One region of the Streptomyces sp. NPDC058864 genome, then DNA from elsewhere that is predicted to be linked to it. Evidence: riboswitches for the same ligand, from Rfam matches in the RefSeq annotation. Region 1 holds a riboswitch; the other holds the start of a gene.
The links. A riboswitch is a leader RNA that binds a small molecule or an ion and turns the genes downstream of it on or off. The one in region 1 is predicted to bind glycine.

Region 1 (5,156 bases):
GTTCTCGCCGCCCTGAGCTCCCCCACCGCCGTCCGCGAGGCCCGCACCCCCTCGCTGCGCAACGCCACGGGGCCGCTGGTCGCCGAGCACCCGCTCCCCCTGCACGTCCTCGACCCCGTGATCACCGAACCGGGAGGACTGCCCCGGGCGCGGCTGACCGGCTGGCGCTTCCACATCCGCACGGGCGAGAAGGTGGCCGCCGCGGGCGAGACCGTGGACACCCCGGACGGCTGGGCGTTCTCGCACTTCTGCGAGGGCCCTTACCTGGCCTCCACCGAGCGCGCGCTGCGCCAGGCCGACGCGCTCACCACCCCCTACCAGCCGCACCTGCTCTCCGTACCGGGGCTCTACATGCTGACGCTGTGGCTGCACGGGGACGTCACGGCCGACGCGGGCACGGCGCAGCCGGCCCCCTCGGACCTGCTGGTCCCGCTGGCGCCGGCGCCGCCGGGGATCGCCGCGCACCGCATGCACCGGCTCTCCGACCTGGTGCCGGTACTGACCCTGCGCCTGGCTCCGCCACCACTGCTCGGCACCACCGCCTGAGGCTCCCGGCTGGGGCGACCCCGCACGCCTCCGTGACCGTCCGGTCACGGAGGCGTTGCATTGTCCGGGCAACCGCCCGCGAGAGTGAATGCGTCCCCAACTAACGAGGACAGCTCACGCGAAATCCCTGCGGAAATCCCTCAGTAGAGCAACACTGGGACCGACCGACTGAACGGGGGAGCGGCATGACTGAGGTTCCTACCCAAGGCAGCCGTACTTCACACCACTCGCAGCGAAAGACGTCGTCCATGTGCCCGCACCAGCCGCAGTGTCCGTCCGCCGGCAGCCCCGACCGCGAGGCCGCCCACATCATGGCCAGCCACCCCGAGCAGGGGTGGAGCCTGCTGTGCAACGGCGTCCTCCTCTTCGAGGACACCGGCGAACTCCTCCCCGACGGCCAGATCATCGCCCCGCACCGACCGCTCGGCAGCGGGCACATCGTCACGGCGGCCTGACCGGGCCGGGAACGACACAGGGCCGACCCCGCTGCAGCAGCGGGGCCGACCCTTGCGCGTCAACCGCCCTTACGCGTCGTACTCGTCCAGCGGGGGGCAGGAGCAGACGAGGTTGCGGTCGCCGAAGGCACCGTCGATGCGGCGGACCGGCGGCCAGTACTTGTCCGCGGCCGACACACCGGCGGGGAAGACCGCCTCCTCACGGGAGTACGCGTGCTCCCAGTCGCCGCCCAGGGCCGCCGCGGTGTGCGGGGCGTTGCGCAGCGGGTTGTCCTCCTTGGGCCACTCCCCCGAGCCGACCCGCTCGATCTCGGCGCGGATCGCGATCATCGTGTCGCAGAAGCGGTCCAGCTCCGCGAGGTTCTCGCTCTCCGTCGGCTCGATCATCAGCGTCCCGGCAACCGGGAACGACATCGTCGGCGCGTGGAAGCCGTAGTCGATCAGGCGCTTGGCGACGTCGTCGACCGTCACGCCCGTCTCCTTGGTCAGCGGGCGCAGGTCGATGATGCACTCGTGCGCGACGAGCCCGCCCGGCCCGGTGTAGAGCACCGGGAAGTGCGGCTCCAGGCGCTTGGCGATGTAGTTCGCGCTCAGCACCGCCACCTGGGTGGCGCGCTTGAGGCCCTCGCCGCCCATGAGCCGCACGTACGCCCACGAGATCGGCAGGATGCCGGCCGAACCCCACGGCGCGGCCGAGATCGGGCCGACGCCCGTCTCCGGGCCGGCGGCCGGCTGGAGCGGGTGGTTGGGCAGGTACGGGGCGAGGTGCGCGCGGACCGCCACCGGGCCGACGCCGGGGCCGCCGCCGCCGTGCGGGATGCAGAAGGTCTTGTGCAGGTTCAGGTGCGACACGTCGCCGCCGAAGTGGCCCGGCTTCGCCAGGCCCACCAGGGCGTTGAGGTTCGCGCCGTCCACGTAGACCTGGCCGCCCGCGTCGTGCACCGCGGCGCAGATGTCTCCGATGTGCTCCTCGAAGACCCCGTGCGTGGAGGGGTAGGTGACCATGAGCACGGCGAGCTCGTCGCGGTGCTGCTCGATCTTGGCGCGCAGGTCCTCGACGTCGACCTCGCCGTCTCCGGCGGTCTTCACGACGACGACCTTCATGCCGGCCATCACGGCGCTGGCGGCGTTGGTGCCGTGCGCGGAGGACGGGATGAGGCAGACCGTGCGCTGGGCGTCGCCGTTGGCGCGGTGGTAGGCGCGGACCGCCAGCAGGCCGGCGAGCTCGCCCTGGGAGCCGGCGTTCGGCTGGAGGCTGACCTTGTCGTAGCCGGTGACCTCGGCGAGGCGGTCCTCCAGCTCGTGGATCAGGGTCAGGTAGCCCTCGGCCTGGTCGGCCGGCGCGAAGGGGTGCAGCGCGCCGAACTCGGGCCAGGTGACCGGCTCCATCTCGGTGGTCGCGTTGAGCTTCATGGTGCAGGAGCCCAGCGGGATCATGCCGCGGTCCAGCGCGTAGTCGCGGTCGGCGAGGCGGCGCAGGTAGCGCAGCATCGCGGTCTCGGAGCGGTGCTGGTGGAAGACCGGGTGGGTCAGGTAGTCCACCTCGCGGATCAGTCCGGTGGGCAGCGCGTCCTCGGTGGCCGCGTCCAGGGCCTCGACGTCACCGGTGACACCGAAGGCGCCCCAGACCGCGTCGAGGTCGGCGCGGCCGGTGGTCTCGTCGCAGGCGATGCCGACCAGGTCGGCGTCGGCCTGGCGCAGGTTGACCCCGGCCTCGCGGGCGGCGGCCACGACCTCGGCGGCCCGGCCGGGCACGCGGGCGGTGACGGTGTCGAAGAAGGCGCCGGTGGTCACCTCGACGCCGCCGGCGCGCAGGCCCTCGGCGAGGACCGCGGCGTAGCGGTGGGTGCGGCGGGCGATCTGGGCCAGGCCGTCGGGGCCGTGGTAGACCGCGTACATGCCGGCCATGACGGCCAGCAGCACCTGCGCGGTGCAGATGTTGCTGGTGGCCTTCTCGCGGCGGATGTGCTGCTCGCGGGTCTGCAGCGCCAGGCGGTAGGCCTTGTTGCCGTCGGCGTCGACGGAGACGCCGACCAGGCGGCCCGGCAGGCTGCGGGCGTAGGTGTCGCGGACGGCCATGTAACCGGCGTGCGGACCGCCGAAGCCCATGGGAACGCCGAAGCGCTGGGTGGTGCCGACCGCGATGTCGGCGCCGAGCTCGCCCGGGGAGGTGAGCACGGTCAGGGCCAGCAGGTCGGCGGCGACGGTGACGACGGCACCGAGCCCGTGGGCCTGCTCGACGACCGGCTTGAGGTCGCGCACGGCGCCCGAGGCGCCCGGGTACTGCAGCAGCACGCCGAAGACCCCGCGCTCGGCGATCTCCGCGGGGATGCCCTCACTGAGGTCGGCGACGACGACCTCGACACCGGTGGGCTCGGCACGGGTCTCGATCACGGCGACGGTCTGCGGGAAGGCGTCGGCGTCGATCAGGAAGACGCCGTCCTTGACCTTGCCGACGCGGCGGGCCAGGGCCATCGCCTCGGCGGCGGCCGTGCCCTCGTCGAGCAGCGAGGCACCGGAGGTGGGCAGCCCGGTCAGGTCGGCGACGACCGTCTGGAAGTTCAGCAGGGCCTCCAGGCGGCCCTGGGAGATCTCCGGCTGGTACGGCGTGTACGCCGTGTACCAGGCGGGGTTCTCCATGACGTTGCGCAGGATGACCGGCGGGGTGAAGGTGCCGTGGTAGCCGAGGCCGATCATGGGCCGCAGCACCTGGTTGCGGTCGGCGAGCGAGCGCAGTTCGGCGAGGACCTCGGGCTCGGTGCGGGCACCGGACAGGCCGAGCGCCTCGGCGCTCTTGATGGTGTCCGGGACGGCGGCGGCGGTCAGCTCGTCCAGCGAGCCGTAGCCGACCTGCGCGAGCATCTTGGCCTGCGCGCCGGCGTCGGGCCCGATGTGGCGCTGCTCGAAGGGGATGCCGCGCTCCAGCTCGGAGAGTGGGATGCGGTTGGCGGTCATCTGCGGAGGCCTCCTGGTCTGGCGCGACACGGCCTCCCCCTCTGTCATCTGAACCTGAGAGCTTCACCGCCCCGCACGTGCCGGGGCGGCTTTCACCGTCGGTGAGGAAGGGGCCGCGCACGGGGTGTGCCGCCCTTTCCTGCTTTCCAGAGTGACCTCGCCCATGCGGTACGGATGCCTGAGAGATTCCGGGGAGGGTTTGCTCCTTCGGCGCCCGGCGGGCGGTTCCCCGCGTCGCCAGGACTCTCCCGCAAGGGGTCAGCAGCCGCTGTCAGCGTACCAGCGCGCTCCGGTACCGGGTCATGTGACAGCCGCCACCTTTCGTGCCTAAATAGGATTAATCGCGACCAGTTGGAGGGACCGTGCAGACCGGGATCGATCCGCGCAGCCTCATCGGACGCAGGGCCTTCGACCGCAACGGGATGAAGATCGGCACGGTGGACGAGGTGTACCTCGACGACGCCACCGGGGAGCCCGAGTGGGCGGCGGTGCGCACCGGTCTCTTCAGCCGGGACGCGTTCGTGCCGCTGGAACCGAGCGAGTTCACGGGGGAAGAGCTGCGCGTCCCGTTCGACAAGGCACTGATCAAGGACGCCCCGGACTTCGGCGTGGGCCGGCACCTCTCGCCCGAGCAGGAGCTCCAGCTCTACCACCACTACGGCATGAGCGGGCCCTCGCTCTCCGGCCCGGTGCCGGAGCCCCCGCCGGACCGCGACTTCGGCACGCTCGCCGGCGACAGCTGACGCGGCGGCCCCGGCGGGCCCGGTAACACCAGCGGGAGCGGCTCGGACGGCTCCAGCTCCGGGTCGGTCAACGCGAAGGTGCGCACCCGCCCCGGCACGGCCGAGCCGGGCTCCTCGAAGCGGACGGTGACCCTCCCGACCCCGCTGCCCTGCACCCACCCGGCGCCGTACTCGGTGTGCCGTACGTCCTGGCCCGGCACCCAGCGCCGCTCCGCCGGCCCCGGTTCCCGGATCTCCTCCCCGGACCGCTCCGGTGCCGCCTCGGACGGGCCGGGCTCCTCGCCTGCCGCCTCCCCCTCCCGCTCCGCCGCCTGGGCGAACAGGTCCTCCTGCGTGAAGTCGGCCAGCCCCGCGACACCGACGCCGAGCAACCGGACGCCGCCCGTGATGTCGACGGCCTCCAGCAGCCGCGCCGCGGTCTCCCGAACGACCGCCAGGTCGTCGGTCGGGGCCCGCA
Region 2 (5,156 bases), on a different contig from region 1:
CGCCGGGGTGCCGATGCGCAGACCGGAGGTGACCATCGGCGGGCGCGGGTCGTTCGGGACCGCGTTGCGGTTGACCGTGATGCCGATCTCGTGCAGCCGGTCCTCGGCCTGCTGCCCGTCGAGCTCGCTGTCGCGCAGGTCGACCAGGACCAGGTGGACGTCGGTGCCGCCGGACAGCACCGAGACACCGGCCGCGGCCACGTCGTCCTGCGTCAGCCGCTCGGCGAGGATCCTCGCGCCCTCCAGGGTGCGGACCTGGCGGTCCTTGAACTCCTCGCTCGCCGCGACCTTGAAGGCGACCGCCTTCGCCGCGATGACGTGCTCCAGCGGGCCGCCCTGCTGGCCGGGGAAGACCGCCGAGTTGATCTTCTTGGCCAGCTCCGCCTTGCACAGGATGACGCCGCCGCGCGGGCCGCCGAGCGTCTTGTGCGTGGTCGTGGTGACGACGTCCGCGTACGGCACGGGGGAGGGGTGCAGCCCCGCCGCCACCAGACCGGCGAAGTGCGCCATGTCGACCATCAGGTACGCGCCGACCTCGTCGGCGATCCTGCGGAAGGCCGCGAAGTCCAGCTGCCGCGGGTACGCCGACCAGCCGGCGATGATCAGCTTCGGGCGGGACTCCTTGGCCAGGCGCTCGACCTCGGCCATGTCGACCTGCCCGGTCTCCGCGTCCACGTGGTACGCGGCCACGTTGTACAGCTTGCCGGAGAAGTTGATCTTCATGCCGTGGGTCAGGTGCCCGCCGTGGGCGAGGTTCAGACCCAGGATCGTGTCGCCGGGGTTCAGCAGCGCGAACATCGCGGCCGCGTTGGCCTGCGCGCCCGAGTGCGGCTGGACGTTGGCGTGCTCGGCGCCGAAGAGCGCCTTGACCCGGTCGATCGCGAGCTGCTCGACCACGTCGACGTGCTCGCAACCGCCGTAGTAGCGGCGGCCGGGGTACCCCTCGGCGTACTTGTTGGTCAGCACCGAGCCCTGGGCCTGGAGCACCGCGACCGGAGCGAAGTTCTCCGAGGCGATCATCTCGAGGGTGGACTGCTGGCGGTGCAGTTCGGCGTCGACGGCGGCGGCGACGTCGGGGTCGAGCTCGTGCAGTGAGCTGTTGAGAAGCGACATCAGGGGGGTCATCCGTCCGGAGGTCGGAGTGGACAGGGCGGAGCGGTCGGGAGGTCCCGAGCGGTCAGGCGCCGGTGAAGGCGGTGTACTCGTCCGCGGAGAGCAGGTCGCCCGGCTCCTCGGAGATCTTCACCTTGAACAGCCAGCCGCCCTCGAAGGCCGCCGAGTTCACCAGCGAGGGGTCGTTGACGACGTCCTCGTTGACCTCGGTGACCTCACCGGAGACCGGGGCGTACAGGTCGCTGACCGACTTGGTCGACTCCAGTTCACCGCAGGTCTCGCCCGCGGCGACCGTGTCGCCGACCGCCGGGAGCTGGACGTAGACGACGTCGCCGAGGGCGTTCGCCGCGTGCTCGGTGATGCCCACCGAGGACACACCGTCCGCGTCGGCGGCCGAGACCCACTCGTGCTCCTTGCTGTACCGCAGCTGCTGGGGGTTGCTCATGGCGTGAATTCTCCTGGATGACGGTATGTGCTGGTGACGGCTGTCTTGACAGGTGGGACGGCTGTGCCGGATGTGAGCGGGAACTCAGCGCTGCCGCTTGTAGAACGGCAGGGCCACCACCTCGTACGGCTCATGCGTACCGCGGATGTCCACGCCCACACCGGAGGCGCCCGGAACGGCGTGCTCGGCGTCCACGTACGCCATGGCGATCGGCTTGCCCAGGGTCGGGGACGGCGCGCCGGAGGTGACCTCGCCGACCACCTCGCCGCCCGCCACCACGGGGTAGCCCGCCCGGGGGACGCGGCGGCCCTCGGCGACCAGGCCGACCAGCTTGCGCGGCGGCGTGGCCTCGGCCTTGGCGGCGGCCGCGGTCAGCGCCTCGCGGCCCACGAAGTCACCCGGCTTGTCGAACTTCACGACCCGGCCGAGCCCGGCGTCGAAGGGGGTGAGCGCGGTGGTCAGCTCATGCCCGTACAGCGGCATGCCCGCCTCCAGGCGCAGCGTGTCGCGGCAGGACAGGCCGCACGGCACCAGGCCGGCGTCCGCGCCCGCCTCGGTCAGCGCCAGCCACAGCTTCTCCGCGTCGGCCGGGGCGACGAAGAGCTCGAAGCCGTCCTCGCCGGTGTAGCCCGTGCGGGCGATCAGCGCGGGGACCCCGGCCACGGTGCCCGGCAGGCCCGCGTAGTACTTCAGCCCGTCCAGGTCGGCGTCGGTGACCGACTTCAGGATGGCGGGGGAGTTCGGGCCCTGGACGGCGATCAGCGCGTAGGCGTCCCGGTCGTCGCGGACCGCCGCGTCGAAGCCGGCGGCGCGCTCGGCCACCGCGTCGAGGACGACCTGGGCGTTGGAGGCGTTGGCGACGACCATGTACTCCTCGTCGCCGAGGCGGTAGACGATCAGGTCGTCGAGGATGCCGCCGTCGGGCGCGCAGATCATCGTGTAGCGGGCACGGCCCACGGCCAGCGCCGAGATGTGGCCGACCAGCGCGTGGTCCAGCGCCTCGCCCGCGGCCGGACCGGTGACCGTGATCTCGCCCATGTGGGACAGGTCGAAGAGACCGGCCCGGGTCCGCACGGCGGTGTGCTCGTCGCGCTCGCTGGCGTACCGCAGCGGCATGTCCCAGCCCGCGAAGTCGGTCATGGTGGCGCCGAGGGCGCGGTGCAGCGCGTCCAGTGCGGTACGGCGGGGTTCACTCATCGGTCGGGCTCCCAAGGCGAGGAAGAGACAGGTAGGGCGATGACGGGGCAGGCCCTCCCCATCTGTCATCGGAACCTGAGAGGTTCACCTGGACCCTCCGGTCGGAGGAGCCTGGCTTGCACCTTGGGTGGGGCGGCACCCCCGTCGCCGGGAGGGCTCGCCCGCTTTTCAGATGTGCCTCGAACGCGCGGTATCTGTGCCTGAGAGATTCAAGGGAGGACTTGCTCCTTCGGCGTCCCGCCCGCCGCAGCGGTGCGGAAGCTCTCCCGCGCGGCCTCGAACGGCCGATATGAGATTGAGGGCGCCATCATTGCACGGGCGCCCGTCGTTGTCGCGATCGCGTCCCGGATGTCCGGGTCCGGTCCCGATCCGGTAGTAACGACGCCGCTTCTCTGGGTAGGCAAAGACACAGGATTTACCATTTCTTGAACGTCGGACCCGGAGGGCGAACTGTGCGGTGGCAGAGTGCGTATGCGACGGCCGGGGGTCCGGCCGTGTCCCGGCCGGTACCGGCGCGGGCCGGGGAGGCGCGCCGCGCGGGCCGCGCCGTGCGGCCGCGACGGCTGCTCGACCTGCGGCGGGGACGCCGGCCCGTGCGCACCCTGCGCTACCCGCCGGGTGACTTCCTGGTCGTCTCCGGACTGCCCGGCGGCGGCAAGAGCACCCTCATGCGGCGCGCGTCGGGCGGGGCCCGCCTGATCGACTCCCAGGACGTGCGGGAACGCTGGCAGGCCCGGGTTCCGCGGCTGCTGCCGTACGCCCTCTACCGTCCCCTGGTGCGGATCGCGCACTACGCCGGTCTGTGGCGGGCGCTGCGTTCGGGCGACAGCGTCGTCCTGCACGACTGCGGCACCCTGCGCTGGGTGCGCGCCTGGGTCGCCCGCGAGGCGCGGCGCCGGGGGCGGGGCATGCACCTGGTGCTGCTGGACGTTCCCGTGCGGACCGCGCTGGACGGTCAGCGCGAACGCGGCCGCGGGGTCTCGGCGTACGCCATGGCCCGGCACCGCGCCGCCTCCCGCCGCCTGCTGACCGAGGCGGAAGCGGGCCGGCTGCCCGGGGCGTGCGCCTCGGTGGTGCTGCTGGACCGCGAAGCGGCCCGGGAGCTCGAGGCCATCGACTTCGACGGCTGAGCGGCCGGGCCGCGTCGCGTGAGGGGCGGTACCGCTACTGGAGCTGCGGATCCACCTGGGCCTCCGGCGCGAGCTGCGCCTCGGGCGGGAGCTGCTCGCCCTGGTCGTTCAGGGGGAGCGGCAGCGGGAGCGGAAGCGGCAGCGGCAGCGCGCCGGTGAGCAGCTTCGGCACCGCCAGCAGCAGGGCCTGCAGGTCGGCGACGACGGTGGCGACACCGGCCGTCACGCCCGCGAGGTCCTTGGCGACCACCTTGGCCAGCAGGTCCGTGACGTCCTGGACCAGCTTGGTGAGCGCGTTCTTGACGTCGGTGACGGCGTCCGCGGCGCTCTGGTCACCACCCGGTCCGCCGACCTGGTCGATGAGGGCCGGGTCACCCGGCTGGCCGGGATCGCCCGGCTCCAGGCCCGGTTGTGGCGCGCCCGGATCGTAGGCCGACGGGTCGGTGATGCCGGGAGATACCGCACCAGCCTGGTCGAGGACCGAGGCCAGCTGCCGGCTCGACTCCTCCAGACCCTTGCGGAGGTCCTCCAGCTTCGCCGAGTCGGGGCTTTCGACCTGGGCTTCCTGGGTGAGCTTGGCCCCGATGGACAGCGTGTCACCGAGCTTGGCGATGAGTTCGGCGTTACCCGTGTCCGCCGCGCGAGCGGCGAGGTGCTCGACCTCGACGGCCGTGCTCCGGGTGGGGGCCTGGGCACTCGCGACACCGCCGGTGAGGCCCATCGTCAGCGAGGCGCACACGGCCGCCGCTATGAGGGTGGAGTTGATCCTGGTGATGCGCATGTCGAGATATCTCCCGGTTGAGGGTTTTCTCCTTGCTCGTCCTACCTTCGGAGCGGCGGTGACGCTTCGCAACCGGACGATCGCATCGCGTGACGGGCTCGTGTGGCGGGCTTGTGATGCGGGGGTCGCCCGCGCCCGCCGCCGGATAGGGTTTCCACGGAGCGCACGACCACAGGAAATTGCGAGGCGAGACGCAGTGAACATCCCGGGGCAGCGGATACCGGACGGCTTCGCCCCGTCGGGCCACGGTGCCGGCGGCTGGCCCGCCAACGAGCTGGAGGAAGTGCTCTCCGCGGCACTCGGCGATCCGGGTGCCACGGCCCGCGTCCTGGAGGTGCTCGGGCGCTCGCAGTTGTGGATCCCGCTGCCGAACGGCGGCGGCCCCGACAGCACCGACCTCGACCTGCCGACCCTCGAACTCGAAGGCGGCGTCTACGTCCCGGTCTTCAGCTCCGAACAGCAGTTCCTCGCCGCCGGATCCGGCATGAGC

Region 2: it holds a riboswitch for glycine, as region 1 does, so the genes downstream of both, gcvT (glycine cleavage system aminomethyltransferase GcvT) here and gcvP (aminomethyl-transferring glycine dehydrogenase) in region 1, are expected to answer to the same signal.

The regions. Positions count from the first base shown of each region.
Region 1 covers NZ_JBHYMQ010000098.1:9,229-14,384, forward strand. Annotated here, with positions in the region: gene ACFW3D_RS38870 (hypothetical protein) at 1-546, shown strand, start outside; gene ACFW3D_RS38875 (DUF5999 family protein) at 795-1,001, shown strand; gene gcvP (aminomethyl-transferring glycine dehydrogenase) at 1,071-3,956, opposite strand; glycine riboswitch at 3,996-4,108, opposite strand; glycine riboswitch at 4,113-4,217, opposite strand; gene ACFW3D_RS38885 (PRC-barrel domain-containing protein) at 4,319-4,699, shown strand; gene ACFW3D_RS38890 (DNA polymerase IV) at 4,612-5,156, opposite strand, start outside.
Region 2 covers NZ_JBHYMQ010000010.1:108,249-113,404, forward strand. Annotated here, with positions in the region: gene glyA (serine hydroxymethyltransferase) at 1-1,113, opposite strand, end outside; gene gcvH (glycine cleavage system protein GcvH) at 1,178-1,558, opposite strand; gene gcvT (glycine cleavage system aminomethyltransferase GcvT) at 1,643-2,755, opposite strand; glycine riboswitch at 2,934-3,034, opposite strand; gene ACFW3D_RS10915 (AAA family ATPase) at 3,208-3,885, shown strand; gene ACFW3D_RS10920 (hypothetical protein) at 3,920-4,666, opposite strand; gene ACFW3D_RS10925 (enhanced serine sensitivity protein SseB) at 4,863-5,156, shown strand, end outside.